DNA from 2 places in the Streptomyces sp. S4.7 genome. Region 1 is predicted to be linked to the other one. Evidence: riboswitches for the same ligand, from Rfam matches in the RefSeq annotation. Region 1 holds a riboswitch; the other holds the start of a gene.
The links. A riboswitch is a leader RNA that binds a small molecule or an ion and turns the genes downstream of it on or off. The one in region 1 is predicted to bind thiamine pyrophosphate.
Positions count from the first base shown of each region.

Region 2: linked by a shared signal. The riboswitch ahead of SSPS47_RS25190 (thiamine ABC transporter substrate-binding protein) and the one ahead of thiC (phosphomethylpyrimidine synthase ThiC) in region 1 are both predicted to bind thiamine pyrophosphate.

Region 1 covers NZ_CP048397.1:3,734,711-3,742,302, reverse strand. Annotated here, with positions in the region: gene SSPS47_RS16560 (helix-turn-helix domain-containing protein) at 1-53, shown strand, start outside; gene SSPS47_RS16555 (SsgA family sporulation/cell division regulator) at 206-640, shown strand; gene SSPS47_RS16550 (YibE/F family protein) at 645-2,051, opposite strand; TPP riboswitch at 2,123-2,265, shown strand; gene thiC (phosphomethylpyrimidine synthase ThiC) at 2,260-4,014, shown strand; gene SSPS47_RS16540 (hypothetical protein) at 4,143-4,376, opposite strand; gene SSPS47_RS16535 (TetR/AcrR family transcriptional regulator) at 4,572-5,228, opposite strand; gene SSPS47_RS16530 (medium chain dehydrogenase/reductase family protein) at 5,338-6,384, shown strand; partial or broken gene SSPS47_RS35985 (helix-turn-helix domain-containing protein) at 6,389-6,753, shown strand; gene SSPS47_RS35980 (TetR-like C-terminal domain-containing protein) at 6,883-7,083, shown strand; gene SSPS47_RS16520 (ABC transporter permease) at 7,173-7,592, shown strand, end outside.
Region 2 covers NZ_CP048397.1:5,621,423-5,629,014, forward strand. Annotated here, with positions in the region: gene frr (ribosome recycling factor) at 1-254, shown strand, start outside; gene SSPS47_RS25180 (phosphatidate cytidylyltransferase) at 254-1,324, shown strand; gene rlmN (23S rRNA (adenine(2503)-C(2))-methyltransferase RlmN) at 1,499-2,611, shown strand; TPP riboswitch at 2,665-2,788, shown strand; gene SSPS47_RS25190 (thiamine ABC transporter substrate-binding protein) at 2,868-3,959, shown strand; gene SSPS47_RS25195 (iron ABC transporter permease) at 4,106-5,719, shown strand; gene SSPS47_RS25200 (ABC transporter ATP-binding protein) at 5,725-6,819, shown strand; partial or broken gene SSPS47_RS25205 (Rossmann fold nucleotide-binding protein) at 6,849-7,592, opposite strand, start outside.

The sequences.
Region 1 (7,592 bases):
GCAAAGAGATCGGAAACTTGATCGGCTCGCTGGAATTCTCTATCAGTATCTGAAATATCACTCCTTGTGATCCGTTACTGCGTGTTGGACGATTAAGAAGAGGATCAAGGGGCATCAATATCGGACGTTTCACCCTTCAAACCCCCGAAATCCCTCTGAATTTCTTACTCTCCGTAACTTTCCGTCATCAACTGCGGGGTACATGATGCGCGAGTTGGTTCAGGCCGAAGTCCTGATGAGTTTCCTCGTCTCCGAGGAGCTCTCATTCCGAATTCCCGTGGAACTCCGTTACGAGACGGCGGACCCCTACGCGGTGCGGATGACGTTCCATCTGCCCGGCGACGCCCCGGTCACCTGGGCCTTCGGCCGCGAGCTGCTGGTCGACGGCATCAACGAACCCAGCGGCGACGGCGACGTGTACATCTCGCCGACCGAGCCCGAAGAGCTCTCCGATGTCCACATCAGACTCCAGGTCGGCACCGAACGCGCCCTGTTCCGCGTCAGCGCACCACCGCTGGTGGCCTTCCTCGACCGTACGGACCGGCTGGTCCCGCTCGGCCAGGAGATGACGCTCGGGCACTTCGAGACCAACCTGGAGGAGACGCTGGGGCGCATCCTCGCCGAGGAGAACGCGGGCTGAGCGCTTACGCCTTGCGGCGCCGCCCGCCGCCGCCCCGCGTCCGCAGGCCCCCGAACGGCCGCCCGGTAGGCGCCTTCGGCGGCGCCCCCGAGGGTGCCCCTGACGGCGTCCCCGACGGCGCTCCCGTCTCGGTCTCCGGCGTCGCGCCTTCCCCCGTCCCCGGCCGGTCGGCCGACACCACCAGGGCCGCCAGCACGGTGGTCACCGGCACCGACGCGACCAGACCGATCGACCCGACCAGGGTCCGTACGATCTCCTGGGCCACCAGTTCGCTGTTGGCCACCGTCGCCACGCTCGACTCGGCGATCGAGAAGAGCAGCAGCAGCGGCAACGCGGCGCCCGCGTAGGCCAGTACGAGCGTGTTGACCACCGACGCGATGTGGTCACGCCCGATACGGATGCCCGCCCGGTAGAGAGCACGCGGTCCCATGTCGGGATTCGCCTGGCGCAGCTCCCACACCGCCGATGTCTGGGTGACCGTCACATCGTCCAGTACACCGAGCGATCCGATGATGACGCCCGCCAGCAGCAGGCCGCTCATGTCGATCTCCGGATAGAGCCCGTGGATCAGTCCGGTGTTGTCGTCCGTGTTGCCCGTCAGACTCGCCCAGCCGATGAACAGCGAGCCCAGCAGCCCGATCAGCAGCAGCGAGATGAGCGTGCCGAGTACGGCGACGGATGTACGGGCCGTCAGACCGTGGCACAGGTACAGCGCGAGCAGCATGATCGCGCTTGAGCCGACGACCGCGACGATCAGCGGATTCGAGCCCTGAAGAATCGCCGGCAGGATGAACAGCGTCAGCACGGCGAACGAGATGACCAGCGCGATCAGCGCCATCAGCCCGCGCAGCCGCCCCACCACGACCACCGCGAGCGCGAAGATCCCGGCGAGCAGCGCCATCGGCGTCGAACGGTCCACGTCCGTGACCGAGTACTGGAGATCCCGGGGCGCGTCGGGGGCGAATGCCACCACAACGCCTTGTTTCACGTGAAACTGCCGCGGCGCGTCGGGCTGGACGATCTCGACGAACCTGCGCCCCTTGTCCTTGCCGGTCGTCACCTCGACCGTCGCCTTCTCGCAGTCGCCGGTCTGCGCGCGCTGCGCCTCACGCCCCTCCGGCGTCGTCGTGTCGCCCGTCGGCGGGACCTGAGCGGCGTTCACGTCCTTGCAGTCGATCTGCTCGATCTTCACCACCTGGCCCTGCTCGGTCTGGCGGTCGAAGCCGACACCGGTGCGTTCGTGCGCCGGGGCGCCGCCGGGCCACAGCACGACGAGTCCGACAAGGACGGCCGTGGCGAAGGGGATCAGCACCGCGGCGATGACCTTGCGCAGGTGCTTGGAGACCGGCGCGGCCGGCCCGTGGCTGTGCGAGTGGCCGTGCGAATCGGGTGTCTGCTGGGGTGAGGTCACCGACCGATCATCGCAAGAACGGCGGGGGCCCTCTGTTCAGCACGCCCGACATCGCGTTAGCGTGGTGGTGCCTTTACACACGCGGGAGCTCGGAGCACCGGGCTGAGAGGACGCTGACTGTGGAGTTCCGGGGCTTCCCCGGATCCCTGAGCTGCGTCGACCGCCGAACCTGTTACCGGGTAATGCCGGCGTAGGGAGTAGGTCTCATATGACCGTTCAGGACGCACGCACGCCTGCCGCACGAGCCATCGGCTGGCACAAGGGATACGTGGAAGGATCGCGCGCCGACCTCCGGGTGCCGGTCCGTCAGGTGTACCTCACCAACGGCGACGACGTGACGCTGTACGACACGTCGGGCCCGTACACCGACCCCACCGTCGAAACCGACGTACGGCGCGGTCTCGCACCGCTCCGGGAGAACTGGATCATCGGCCGCGGCGACACCGAGGAGTACGCGGGCCGCCCGGTCCGTCCCGAGGACGACGGCCTCAAGCACACCTCGCCGCGCGGTGGTCTCCGCAATCTCGACGCGGTCTTCCCCGGCCGCCCGCGCCAGCCGCGCCGGGGCCGCGAAGGGCGGGCGGTGACACAACTCGCCTATGCCCGGCGGGGCGACATCACCCCGGAGATGGAGTACGTCGCCATCCGGGAGAACGTCCCGCCCGAGGTGGTGCGCGACGAGATCGCCGCGGGCCGCGCCGTACTGCCGGCCAACGTCAACCATCCCGAGATCGAACCGATGATCATCGGCAAGCGGTTCCTGGTGAAGGTCAACGCCAACATCGGCAACTCCGCGGTCACTTCCTCCATCGAGGAGGAGGTGGACAAGATGACCTGGGCCACCAAGTGGGGCGCCGACACGGTCATGGACCTCTCCACCGGCCGCAACATCCACACCACCCGCGAGTGGGTGCTGCGCAACTCCCCGGTCCCCATCGGCACCGTGCCGCTCTACCAGGCGCTGGAGAAGGTCGACGGCAAGGCCGAGGAACTGACCTGGGAGATCTACAAGGACACGGTCATCGAACAGGCCGAGCAGGGCGTCGACTACATGACCGTCCACGCGGGCGTCCTGCTGCGCTACGTGCCGCTCACGGCCCGCCGCAAGACCGGCATCGTCTCGCGCGGCGGCTCGATCATGGCGGCGTGGTGCCTGGCGCACCATCAGGAGTCGTTCCTGTACGAGAACTTCGAGGAGCTGTGCGACATCCTCGCGTCGTACGACGTGACGTACTCCCTCGGTGACGGCCTGCGACCGGGCTCGATCGCCGACGCCAACGACGAGGCGCAGTTCGCGGAGCTGCGGACGCTCGGCGAGCTGAACACCATCGCCAAGCGGCACAACGTACAGACCATGATCGAGGGGCCGGGCCATGTCCCGATGCACAAGATCAAGGAGAACATCGACCTCCAGCAGGAGATCTGCGAGGAGGCACCGTTCTACACGCTCGGGCCGCTGACGACGGACGTCGCCCCGGCGTACGACCACATCACCTCCGGCATCGGCGCCGCGATGATCGCCTGGTGGGGTACGGCGATGCTCTGCTACGTGACGCCCAAGGAGCACCTTGGCCTGCCCAACCGCGACGACGTGAAGACCGGCGTCATCACGTACAAGATCGCCGCGCACGCGGCGGATCTGGCCAAGGGCCATCCGGGGGCGCAGGAATGGGACGACGCGCTGTCGGACGCGAGGTTCGAATTCCGCTGGGAGGACCAGTTCAATCTGGCGCTCGACCCTGACACGGCACGGGAGTTCCACGACGAGACACTGCCGGCGGAGCCGGCGAAGACCGCGCACTTCTGCTCGATGTGCGGGCCGAAGTTCTGCTCTATGCGGATCTCCCACGACATCCGTCGTGACCACGGCGGTTCGCAGGACGAGATCGAGGCGGGCATGGCGGCCAAATCCAAGGAGTTCGCGGCAAGCGGCAACCGGGTGTACCTGCCGATCGCCGACTGACACGCCGCGTTCTGACCCCGGAACGGCCCATGGCCGTTGAACGCGAGTAGGGCAGGTCCGGTTCCATCCTGGCCTGGGATGGAAGGGGCCTGCCCTACTCGATGGGGGTGTGTGTGATCTGTGGGTGATCAGCCGCCGAGGATCTCGCCGACCTTGTCGGTCAGACCGCCGGCGATCTCGTCCGCGACACCGGAGCCGACGATGGCGGCGATGATCAGGGCGACGAGGACGATGACGCCGACGTACTCGACGGCGCCCTGGCCCTTGTCGCTGCGGCGCTTCATCGCGGTGACGGCGGTGTTGGCCCAGGTGCCGACGTAGAGCTTGGCGTTGGTGGCGGCCTTCAGCGTGACGTTCGACATGAGCTTTCCCCTTATGTGTCGGCCGGCCGGTGACCGGCCGACTCGTACGAGTCCTTGGTGTCGCCCCGCGTTTCCGGCTTCCTCCTGGCCGGTCCCGCTGGCGACATGAGAAACATACGAAGAGGCGGCACCCACCGGCATGGGCCCCGAGACCCAACCCCGGGCCCAACCCACGAACTGGGCCCCTGGATGGGCTCAGGTGGCCTTCAGGCGGGCGAGGGTGGTGATGATGCGGTCGGCGATGTCCGGGGGCCAGGGGAAGGACTCGGCCACCGCTCGCTGGTGGGCGAGTCCGTGCAGGCCCAGCCAGAGCGCGACCGCGTCGCTGGACGGGTCGGTGCTGGTGGACTGCCCCGCGGCGGCGCACTCGCCGAGGGTGTCGACGAGGATCCGCATGCTCTCGTCTCCGAGCGAGGCCAGATCCTCCTTGGTCAGTGAACTGTCGTCCAAATCCGGCATCCAGAGCCCGCCGAACATCGTGCGGTAGCGCTCGGGGTGGATCCGGGCGAACTCCAGATACGCCTCGCAGACGGCGTACATCCGTCGCCGGGGGTCGTCCCCGGCCTTCTCCACCGAGGAGAGCAGGCTGTTCCGCAGCCCGGCGAACTCCCCCTGTACGACGGCGAGCATGATGGCCGGCTGGTCGGGGAAGTGCCGGTAGATCGACGGGGCGGCGATTCCGACCCGGCGGGCGACCGAGCGCAGTGTGATGGCGTGTTCGTCGCCCGCCTCGTCGAGGAGTTCCACCGCGGCGGCGATGATGTCCTCCCGCAGGCGCCCGCCCTCGCCGCGACGGTTGCGCGCGCGGCCCTGTTTCGGTGCGGCCGAGGCCGCTGTTCCGGTGCTGTCCATGGTGTCACCTTACGCCGTGAAGGTTATGGCTGTATCCCCGTGCGAACCGAGACTTGCGCTCGTACAGTTACATCCGTAAGCTAACGAGTGCAGCATTGAAGGGAATCCCATGACCACCAGCACCGTCACCGTGAGCGCCACCGAGATCGTCCTGCCCGGCACAGTCGAGCCGGACGGCCTGGAGGTCCGGACCCGTGATCTCCCGGCGCCGGCCGCGGGCCAGGTCGTACTGCGGATGGAAGCGACCGGGGTCGCGTTCGCCGAGCAGCAGATGCGCCGAGGCAAGTACTACGACCAGCCGCCGTTCCCCTTCGTCCCCGGCTACGACGTCGTGGGTACCGTCACCGCCACCGGCCCCGGTGTGGACACCGGGCTCACCGGACGCCGGTTCGCCGCCGTCACCAAGACCGGCGCGTGGGCCAGCCACCTGCTGATCGACGCAGCGGACCTGATGCCCGTGCCGGACGACGTGGACGCGGCCGCCGCGGAGACCGTCCTCGTCAACGGGATCACCGCCTGGCAGATGCTGCACCGGATCGCCAAGGTCCGCTCCGGCGGCATCATCGTGGTGCTCGGCGCCAACGGCGGCGTCGGTTCCACACTCGTACAACTGGCCCGGCACGCCGGGATCACGGTGATCGGCACGGCGTCCCCCCGCCACCACGCCACCGTGCGTGAACTGGGCGCGAGCCCCGTCGACTACCGCGACCCCGGCATGTACGCCCGGATCCGGGAGATCGCCCCGGACGGCGTGGACGCGGTCTTCGACCACGTCGGCGGCGACGCGCTGGAGCAGTCGTGGCGGCTGCTGCGCCGTGGCGGAACGCTGGTCTCCTACGGCACCGCGGCCACGAAGGACGAGGAAGGCAACTCACAGCTGCCGGTGCTCAAGCTGTTCGCCCGCCTGGCGGCCTGGAACTCCCTCCCCAACGGCAGGAGCGCCCACTTCTACAACTACTGGGCGGGTAAGCGCTGCCGGGCCTCCTGGCAGCGCCGGCTGAACGAGGACCTCACCCAGGTGCTGCGACTGGTGGCCGACGGCTCCCTCGTCCCGCAGATCGCCGCGGAGATTCCGCTGACCGACGCCGCGTCGGCGCTGGCACTCGCCGAGTCCCGCACCGTCCTCGGCAAGGTCGTCATCGTCCCCGGAACGTGACGCCGTGGCACTCGCCGCCGACGCGCCCGCTCCCCGCCGCACCCTCCGTCCGAGGAACCGCCGGGGCGAGGGCGGCCACCTGCGGGCCGACATCCTGGCCGCCGCGACCGACCTGCTCGACCACGGCGACGAACGGGCCGTCACCCTGCGCGCCGTGGCCCGGAAGGCCGGGATAGCCACCCTCTCGATCTACCCGCACTTCCCCGGCCGCCCGGCCATCCTGCTCGCCGTCGTCCGCGAAGCCTTCGCCGAACTGGCCTTCCGGCTCCGGACCGCCGTGGACGCGGCAGGCGACGACGCCGAACAGCGCCCGTACGCCGCCTGCCACGCCTATCTCGACTTCGCCGCCGCCCACCCCGAGCGCTACCGCGCCATGTTCGGTGAGCTCGCGAAACCCGCCACCACCGACGGCGGAACCGCCGACGACGGGACGACGGGCAGCAGGACCACCGGCGACGCGCCCCCGGCCCCGGCCCGGCCTCCCTCGGCGCACAAGCCCTGCGCGTCCTCACCGGCGTCCTCGGCGACTGCGTCACCGCCGGCCGCTCCACCAGCACCGACCCCTGCGCCGACGCGGTCGCGCTCTGGCTCGGTCTGCACGGACTCGCTCACCAGCGCACCGTCTCCCACGCCTTCCCCCGGCCCGCCGATCTGGTGCGGCACTTTGCGGCCTCGCTGTCGCGCCTCGGCCCGGTCTGAGCCCGGCCGGACCCGAACTCCCCCGTATTCAGCACCTGCACGCGCCGCCCGACAGGGCTTCCGCGCCCCGACACCCGGAGGTTTCCGCCATGTCCGTCGCCACCCTCGCCTCACAGGCCGCCCACACCCCCGCCCCCACCCCCACCCCCGCCCCCGTCGCTCCGACGGGCCGTCCGACGGGCCGTACGAGCGAGGTCGACAACCGCGCCACCTATGTCAGCTTCGGACTGGCCTATCTGCTCGGACACGGCGCCGCCGCGGTCTCCCAGGGCGCCGCCCCCCTGCTCGACCTGCCCGGGTGGCTGCCCATGACGCTCCTGGGAATCGGGCTCGCGGCCGGCACCGTCAGCGCGACCGTCGCCGCCGGACGCGCACAGCGTGCCGCGACCGACCCCGACGACATCCGCACCGGCAAACTGCTCGGCGCGGCCTGGGTGGTCGCCTTCGCCGCCCTGTTCCTCGCCATCACCGGCCTGACGAACAGTCTCGACATGCCGGACCTGCAGTCC
Region 2 (7,592 bases), 1.9 Mb from region 1:
TCCCCGAGCTCACGCAGGACCGCCGCAAGGAGTACATCAAGGTCGCCAAGACCAAGGCGGAGGACTCGAAGATCTCGATCCGCTCCGTGCGCCGCAAGGCCAAGGAGACGATCGACAAGCTGATCAAGGACGGTGAGGTCGGCGAGGACGAGGGCCGCCGCGCCGAGAAAGAGCTCGACGACACCACGGCGAAGTACGTCGCCCAGGTCGACGAGCTGCTCAAGCACAAGGAAGCCGAGCTGCTCGAGGTCTGATGAACGACTCTTCCTGGGGGGCCCCGCCGACCGCCGGCTACTGGGGACCGCCTGACCAGGGGGCTGCCCCGGCGGGTCCCGCATACGATGAGCTTGACGCACAGCAGACTCGGCCCATGCCCATCGTGCCCGACGTACCCGCGAGCGGCGGGGCCCAGGATGACGACCGGGGGGCTGCTCGGCCGGGCGGCCCCCTGTTCCGTGACGAGACTTCGCAGGAGCCCATGTCCGCCCCTCCGCCACCTCCTCCGAAGAAGCGGGCGGGGCGCGATCTGCGCGCGGCCATAGGGGTCGGTGTGGGTCTCGGCGCGGTGATCGTGGCGTCCCTCTTCATCGTGAAGGCCGTGTTCATTGGCGTCATAGTGGTCGCCGTCGTCGTCGGACTGTGGGAGCTGAGTTCCCGGCTCAACGAGAAGAAGGGCATCAAGGCGCCCCTCGTCCCGCTCGCGCTCGGTGGCGCGGCAATGATCGTCGTCGGCTACGTACGGGGCGCGGAGGGCGCCTGGGTCGCCACCGCTCTCACGGCACTGGCCGTGCTCGCCTGGCGCATGACGGAGCCGCCCGAGGGCTATCTCAAGGACGTGACGGCGGGCGTCTTCGCGGTGTTCTACGTGCCTTTCCTGGCGACGTTCGTCGCGATGATGCTCACGGCGGACGACGGCGCGCAGCGGGTCCTCACCTTCCTGGTGCTCACCATCGTCAGCGACACCGGGGCTTACGCGATCGGCTGGCGCTTCGGCAGCCACAAGCTGGCACCGCGCATCAGCCCCGGCAAGACCCGCGAGGGTCTCTTCGGCGCCATCGGATTCGCCATGGCGGCGGGGGCGCTGTGCATGCAGTTCCTCATCGACGACGGCACCTGGTGGCAGGGGCTGCTGCTCGGTCTCGCCGTGGCGGCCAGTGCCACGCTCGGTGACCTGGGAGAGTCGATGATCAAGCGGGACCTCGGGATCAAGGACATGGGCACGCTGCTGCCCGGTCACGGCGGCATCATGGACCGCCTCGACTCGCTTCTGCCGACGGCCCCGGTCGTGTGGCTGCTGCTGGTGGTGTTCGTCGGCTCGGGCTGACCCGTATCCGTACCGGTTACCCTGGTAAGGCCCGCCGTCCCGGACGGCGGGCCTTACTGCGCTCCGCGGTCGCGGGGCCCGTCACATGAGGTCTCCTGGCACCCGCAGCGTGCCCGTGTCCCTCCCGCGGTGGGCGGGGACACCGGCCTCGTCGTACCGAGGAGAAAACAGCTCATGGCACCGCCCAATCCCGGAGAACTCACCTTCGTCGCGCCCCGCGGCGCCAAGAAGCCGCCGAGGCACCTGGCCGACCTCACACCGGAGGAACGCAGCGAGGCCGTGGCGGCGCTCGGTGAGAAGGCGTTCCGTGCCAAGCAGCTGTCGCAGCACTACTTCGCACGGTTCGCGCACGACCCCGCCGAGTGGACGGACATCCCCGCCGCCGCGCGCGAGAAGCTCGCCACGGAACTGCTGCCCGACCTGATGTCCGTGGTGCGGCACATCTCCTGCGACGACGACACCACCCGTAAGACGCTGTGGCGGCTGCACGACGGCACGCTCGTCGAGTCCGTCCTGATGCGCTACCCGGACCGCGTCACCATGTGCATCTCCTCGCAGGCCGGCTGCGGTATGAACTGCCCGTTCTGCGCCACGGGACAGGCGGGCCTGGACCGCAACCTGTCAACGGCGGAGATCGTGCACCAGATCGTGGACGGAATGCGCGCGCTGCGCGACGGTGAAGTCCCCGGCGGCCCCGCGCGGCTGTCCAACATCGTTTTCATGGGCATGGGTGAACCGCTCGCCAACTACCGCCGCGTCGTCGGGGCGATCCGCCGGCTGACCGACCCCGAGCCGGACGGCATCGGACTCTCGCAGCGCGGCATCACCGTCTCGACGGTGGGCCTGGTGCCCGCGATGCTGCGATTCGCCGGCGAGGGCTTCAAATGCCGCCTCGCCGTATCGCTGCACGCGCCCGACGACGAGCTCCGCGACACCCTCGTGCCGGTCAACACCCGTTGGAAGGTGCGGGAGGTGCTGGACGCAGCCTGGGAGTACGCGGAGAAGTCCGGCCGTCGGATCTCCATCGAGTACGCCATGATCCGCGACATCAACGACCAGGCGTGGCGGGGCGATCTGCTGGGCCGGCTGCTCAAGGGGAAGCGGGTGCACGTCAATCTGATCCCGCTCAACCCGACACCCGGGTCCAAGTGGACGGCCTCCCGCCCCGAGGACGAGAAGGCGTTCGTCGAGGCGATCGCGTCCCACGGCGTGCCGGTGACGGTGCGCGACACCCGCGGTCAGGAGATCGATGGGGCGTGCGGTCAGCTGGCGGCCACGGAGCGCTGAGCGCGGCGACGGGACCCCGACGGGGCCCATGTACGCTGGTTCGAACGAATTACATATTCCGACAGGGGAGCGCCACAGCGCTGAGAGTGCGGCAGAGACTCGGACGAGCCTCACGGCCGCAGACCCTCTGAACCTTGCCCAGGTCATTCTGGGTAGGAAGTTCGGACATCACTCAAGCTGTTGCGCCCTGCCCTGCTCCGGTCCGCCGGTGCGGGGCAGGGCCGCGTCTTCTCCTGGACATCCCAGGAGGAATTCAGTGCGTACCACGAAGAGAATGACGGCCGGCGCCCTCGCTGCCGCACTTGGCGTCTCCGTGCTCGCCGCGTGCGGCGAGTCCGACGACTCCACGTCGTCGGACGTCGCGAAGTCCAAGGGTGTGACGCTCGTCGCCCATGACTCGTTCGCCGCCTCGGACTCCGTACTCAAGGAGTTCACCGAACAGACCGGCTACACCGTCAAGGTGCTGAAGAGCGGCGAGGCGGGCGAGGCGCTCAACAAGGAAATTCTCACCAAGGGCTCGCCGCAGGGCGACGTCTTCTTCGGCGTCGACAACACCCTGCTCTCCCGCGCCCTCGACAACGGCCTGTTCACGCCGTACGAGGCGAAGAGCCTCGACCAGGTCCGCGCCGACGTACGGCTCGACGACGCCGAGCACCGTGTCACGCCCGTCGACACCGGCGACATCTGCGTGAACTACGACAAGAAGTACTTCACCGACAAGAAGCTGGCGCCGCCGCAGTCCTTCGCCGACCTGACGAAGCCCGCCTACAAGGACCTGCTCGTCGTCGAGAACGCCGCGCAGTCCTCACCTGGTCTCGGCTTTCTCCTCGGCACCGTCGCGGCGTACGGGGACGACGGCTGGCAGGACTACTGGAAGCAGCTCAAGGCCAACGGTGTCCAGGTGGTGGACAGTTGGGAACAGGCCTACAACGAGGAGTTCTCCGGCTCGGCGGGCGGCAAGAAGGCCAAGGCGGAGCGCCCGCTCGTTGTCTCGTACGCGTCGAGCCCGCCTGTCGAGGTCCTGTACGCCGATCCGCAGCCGAAGGAGGCGCCGACCGGCGTCGCCACGAGCACCTGCTTCCGGCAGATCGAGTTCGCCGGTCTGCTCCAGGGCGCGAAGAACGAGGCGGGCGGCAAGGCTCTGCTGGACTTCCTGGTGAGCAAGACCTTCCAGGAGGACATGCCGCTCAACATGTTCGTGAACCCGGTCGTCGACGGTGCGAAGCTGCCCGCGCTCTTCACGGACCACGGCGCCGTGGTCGACAAGCCGGAGACCGTGGCCCCGGAGAAGATCGCCGAGAACCGTGACGAGTGGATCCAGTCGTGGTCCTCACTCGTCGTCAAGTAGCCGCGAAGGGCGACCGGGAGGGTGACACGGCCACGCGTACGGAGGCGGGGCCGGTCGTCCGGGGGACGGGGCGAGGACGGGGCCGGGAGCCGGGCCCCGTGGTGCGGGCCGCACGGCGCCGGGGGAGCGTCGTACGGCTCTGCCTCATGGCCGTGCCCGTCGCGTTCTTCGCGGTCTTCTTCGCCTACCCCGTCACGGCGATTGTCGGCCGCGGGCTGAAGACGGACGGCTCGTGGCACTGGGGCCGGTTCGGGGACGTGCTGAGCCGGCCCGACATCGGGCAGGTGCTCTGGTTCACGACGTGGCAGGCCGCGCTCTCCACGGCCCTCACGCTGCTGATCGCGCTCCCCGGCGCCTACGTCTTCGCGCGCTTCGAGTTCCCCGGCAAGCAGCTCCTGCGCGCCGTCGTGACGGTGCCGTTCGTCCTGCCGACCGTTGTCGTCGGCACGGCGTTCCTCGCGCTGCTGGGGCGTGGTGGCCTGCTCGACGAGCTGTGGGGCGTGCGGGCGGACACCACGGTGTGGGCGATTCTCCTCGCGCACGTCTTCTTCAACTATGCGGTGGTCGTCCGCACCGTGGGCGGCCTCTGGGCGCAGCTCGACCCGCGTCAGGAGGAGGCCGCGCGGGTACTCGGCGCCGGCCGGCTCGCGGCGTGGTGGCGAGTGACGCTGCCCGCGCTCGTCCCCGCCGTCGCCGCCGCGGCGCTGATGGTCTTTCTCTTCACCTTCACCTCCTTCGGCATCGTCCAGATCCTGGGCGGCCCGGCGTACTCCACCCTGGAGGTGGAGATCTACCGGCAGACCGCGCAACTTCTCGACCTGCCCACCGCCGCCGTTCTGACGATGGTGCAGTTCGCCGCTGTCGGCGCGATTCTGGCGCTGCACGCCTGGACCGTACGCAGGCGGGAGGCCGCCCTGAAACTGGTCGACCCCGCCCGGACGGTGCGCAGGCCGCGCGGAGCCGGCCAGTGGGCGCTGCTCGCCGGCGTACTCGGCACCGTCCTCCTGCTGATCCTGCTGCCCCTCGGCGTGCTGATCGAGCGATCGCTCGACGGCCCCACCGGATACGGCTTCGACTACTACCGGGCGCTCCGTTCGGTGGAGGCGAGCGGCGGCACCTTCCTCGTGCCGCCTCTGGAAGCGGTCTGGAACTCCCTGCGCTACGCCTTGACGGCGACGGTCATCGCCCTGGTGGTGGGAGGGCTCGCCGCTGCCGCTCTCACCCGGCGGGCGGGGCGCCTCGTACGGGGCTTCGACGCGTTGCTGATGCTCCCGCTCGGCGTCTCCGCCGTGACCGTCGGCTTCGGGTTCCTGATCACTCTCGACAAGCCGCCGCTGGACCTGCGGGCGTCATGGATCCTGGTGCCCCTCGCCCAGGCGTTGGTGGGGGTCCCCTTCGTCGTCCGCGTCATGCTGCCCGTACTGCGCGCGGTGGACCGGCGGTTGCGGGAGGTCGCGGCCGTTCTCGGTGCCTCGCCCTTGCGTGTGTGGCGGGAGGTCGATCTGCCGATGGTGCGGCGGGCGGTACTGGTGGCCGCCGGGTTCGCCTTCGCCGTCTCGCTCGGTGAGTTCGGTGCCACGGTCTTCATCGCGCGCCCCGACCGGCCGACGCTGCCGGTGGCAGTCGCCCGGCTGCTGGGGCGGCCCGGCGATCTCAACTACGGGCAGGCGATGGCACTGAGCACGGTGCTGATGGTGGTGTGCGCCGTGTCGCTGCTGGTGCTCGAACGTATCCGTACCGACCGTTCCGGAGAGTTCTGATGGCCCTGCTCACACTTGAGGACGTGACCGTGCGATTCGGGCGACGTAAGGCGCTCGACGCGGTGGATCTGGAGATCGCCGCGGACGAGATCGTCTGTGTGCTGGGTCCGAGTGGCAGCGGCAAATCAACCTTGTTGCGCGTCGTCGCCGGGCTTCAGACACCGGACACCGGGCGGGTGTTGCTGGAGGGGGCCGACCAGGCGGGGGTGCCGGTACACCGGCGCGGCGTGGGACTGATGTTCCAGGACCACCAGCTCTTCCCGCAGCGCGACGTCGGCGGCAACGTCGCGTTCGGACTGCGCGTGCGCGGCGAATCGCGCGGCGAACAGCGGCGACGTGTCGACGAGTTGCTTGATCTCGTCGGCCTGCCGGGTGCCCAGCGCCGCGCCGTCTCCGCGCTTTCCGGCGGTGAGCAGCAGCGTGTGGCACTCGCACGGGCGCTTGCCCCTCGCCCCCGCCTGCTCATGCTCGACGAACCGCTGGGCCAGCTCGACCGGAGTCTGCGCGAGCGTCTGGTCGTGGAACTGCGCGGCGTGTTCGGCCAGTTGGGGACGACGGTGCTCGCCGTCACGCACGACCAGGGTGAGGCCTTCGCGCTCGCCGACCGGGTCGTGGTGATGCGCGACGGACGCGTCGCCCAGACCGGCACGCCGGTGGAGGTCTGGCAGCGGCCGGCGTCCGCGTTCGTGGCGCGCTTCCTGGGCTTCGACAACGTCGTGGCGGCCACCGTGGAGGGTGACGTCGCCGACACTCCCTGGGGCAGGATTCCGGTACCCCGCGCTTCGCCGCAGGGTTCACGCGCGCTGTTGGTGCGTCCCACGGGGGTACGGCTCGGCGCCCCCGAGGACGGAATGCGCTGCACCGTCGGGGCGCGCACGTTCCGCGGCAGCCACGTCGCCGTTCTGCTGCGCCCCACGGACGGGCCGGAGGTCGAGGCGGAGTGCGGCCTCCGCGACGTCCCCGACGAGGGAGCGACCGTCGGGGTCTCCTTCATCGCCGAGGACGTGGTGGTCCTCGACGACCGGGGGCCGGATTCGATCCACGTCGCGAAGGGCGAGGCATCAACAGAGGCCCCAACAGACGCCAACGGGGCGGACTGACGCGGCCTCGCCCGGCGCGTCGAGGTCGGTCAGCGGGAGAGCCGGGCCAGGGCCTCGGGCGCCTCGGCCACCGAGTCGACGAGCGCGATGCGTGATTCCATCGAGCGCTCCCGCGCCGGCGACATGAGCAGCGGCCAGGCGGGCAGCCGCTCCGTCCAGTGGGCGCGGTCGACGAGCACCATGGGCGTCGGCTCGCCGCGTGACTCGTAGTAGTCCGGCGTCGCGTTGTCGAAGACCTCCTGGACGGTGCCCGCAGCGCCGGGAAGGAAGATGACGCCCGCGTTGCAACGGGCGAGCAGACCGTCCTCACGGGTCGCGTTGGCGAAGTACTTCGCGATGTGGCCCGCGAAGGCGTTCGGCGGTTCGTGGCCGTAGAACCACGTGGGGATGCCCACGGAGCCGTCGCCCCTGGGCCAGCGGCCCCGTACCTCGAAGGCGGCGCGCGCCCAGTCGGAAATCGACGGGCTGAACGACGGTGTCTTGGCGAGGATTTCGAGTGCTCGTCCAGCATGTCGTCGGGATGCGGGGCGGCGTACGCGCCCAGGTTGGCGGCCTCCATGGCGCCGGGGCCACCGCCGGTCGCCACGGTCAGCCCCGCACGGGCCAAATCGCGGCCGAGGCGAGCCGCTCCCGCGTACGCGTCAGTGCCCCACGCCATGGCGTGGCCGCCCATCACGCCCACGACCCGTGCGCCGACGAGGAGTTCGTCCAGGGCGTCCGAGACCGCGTCGTCGTGGACCGACCGCAGCATCGAGGAGAGTATGTCGCCGTCG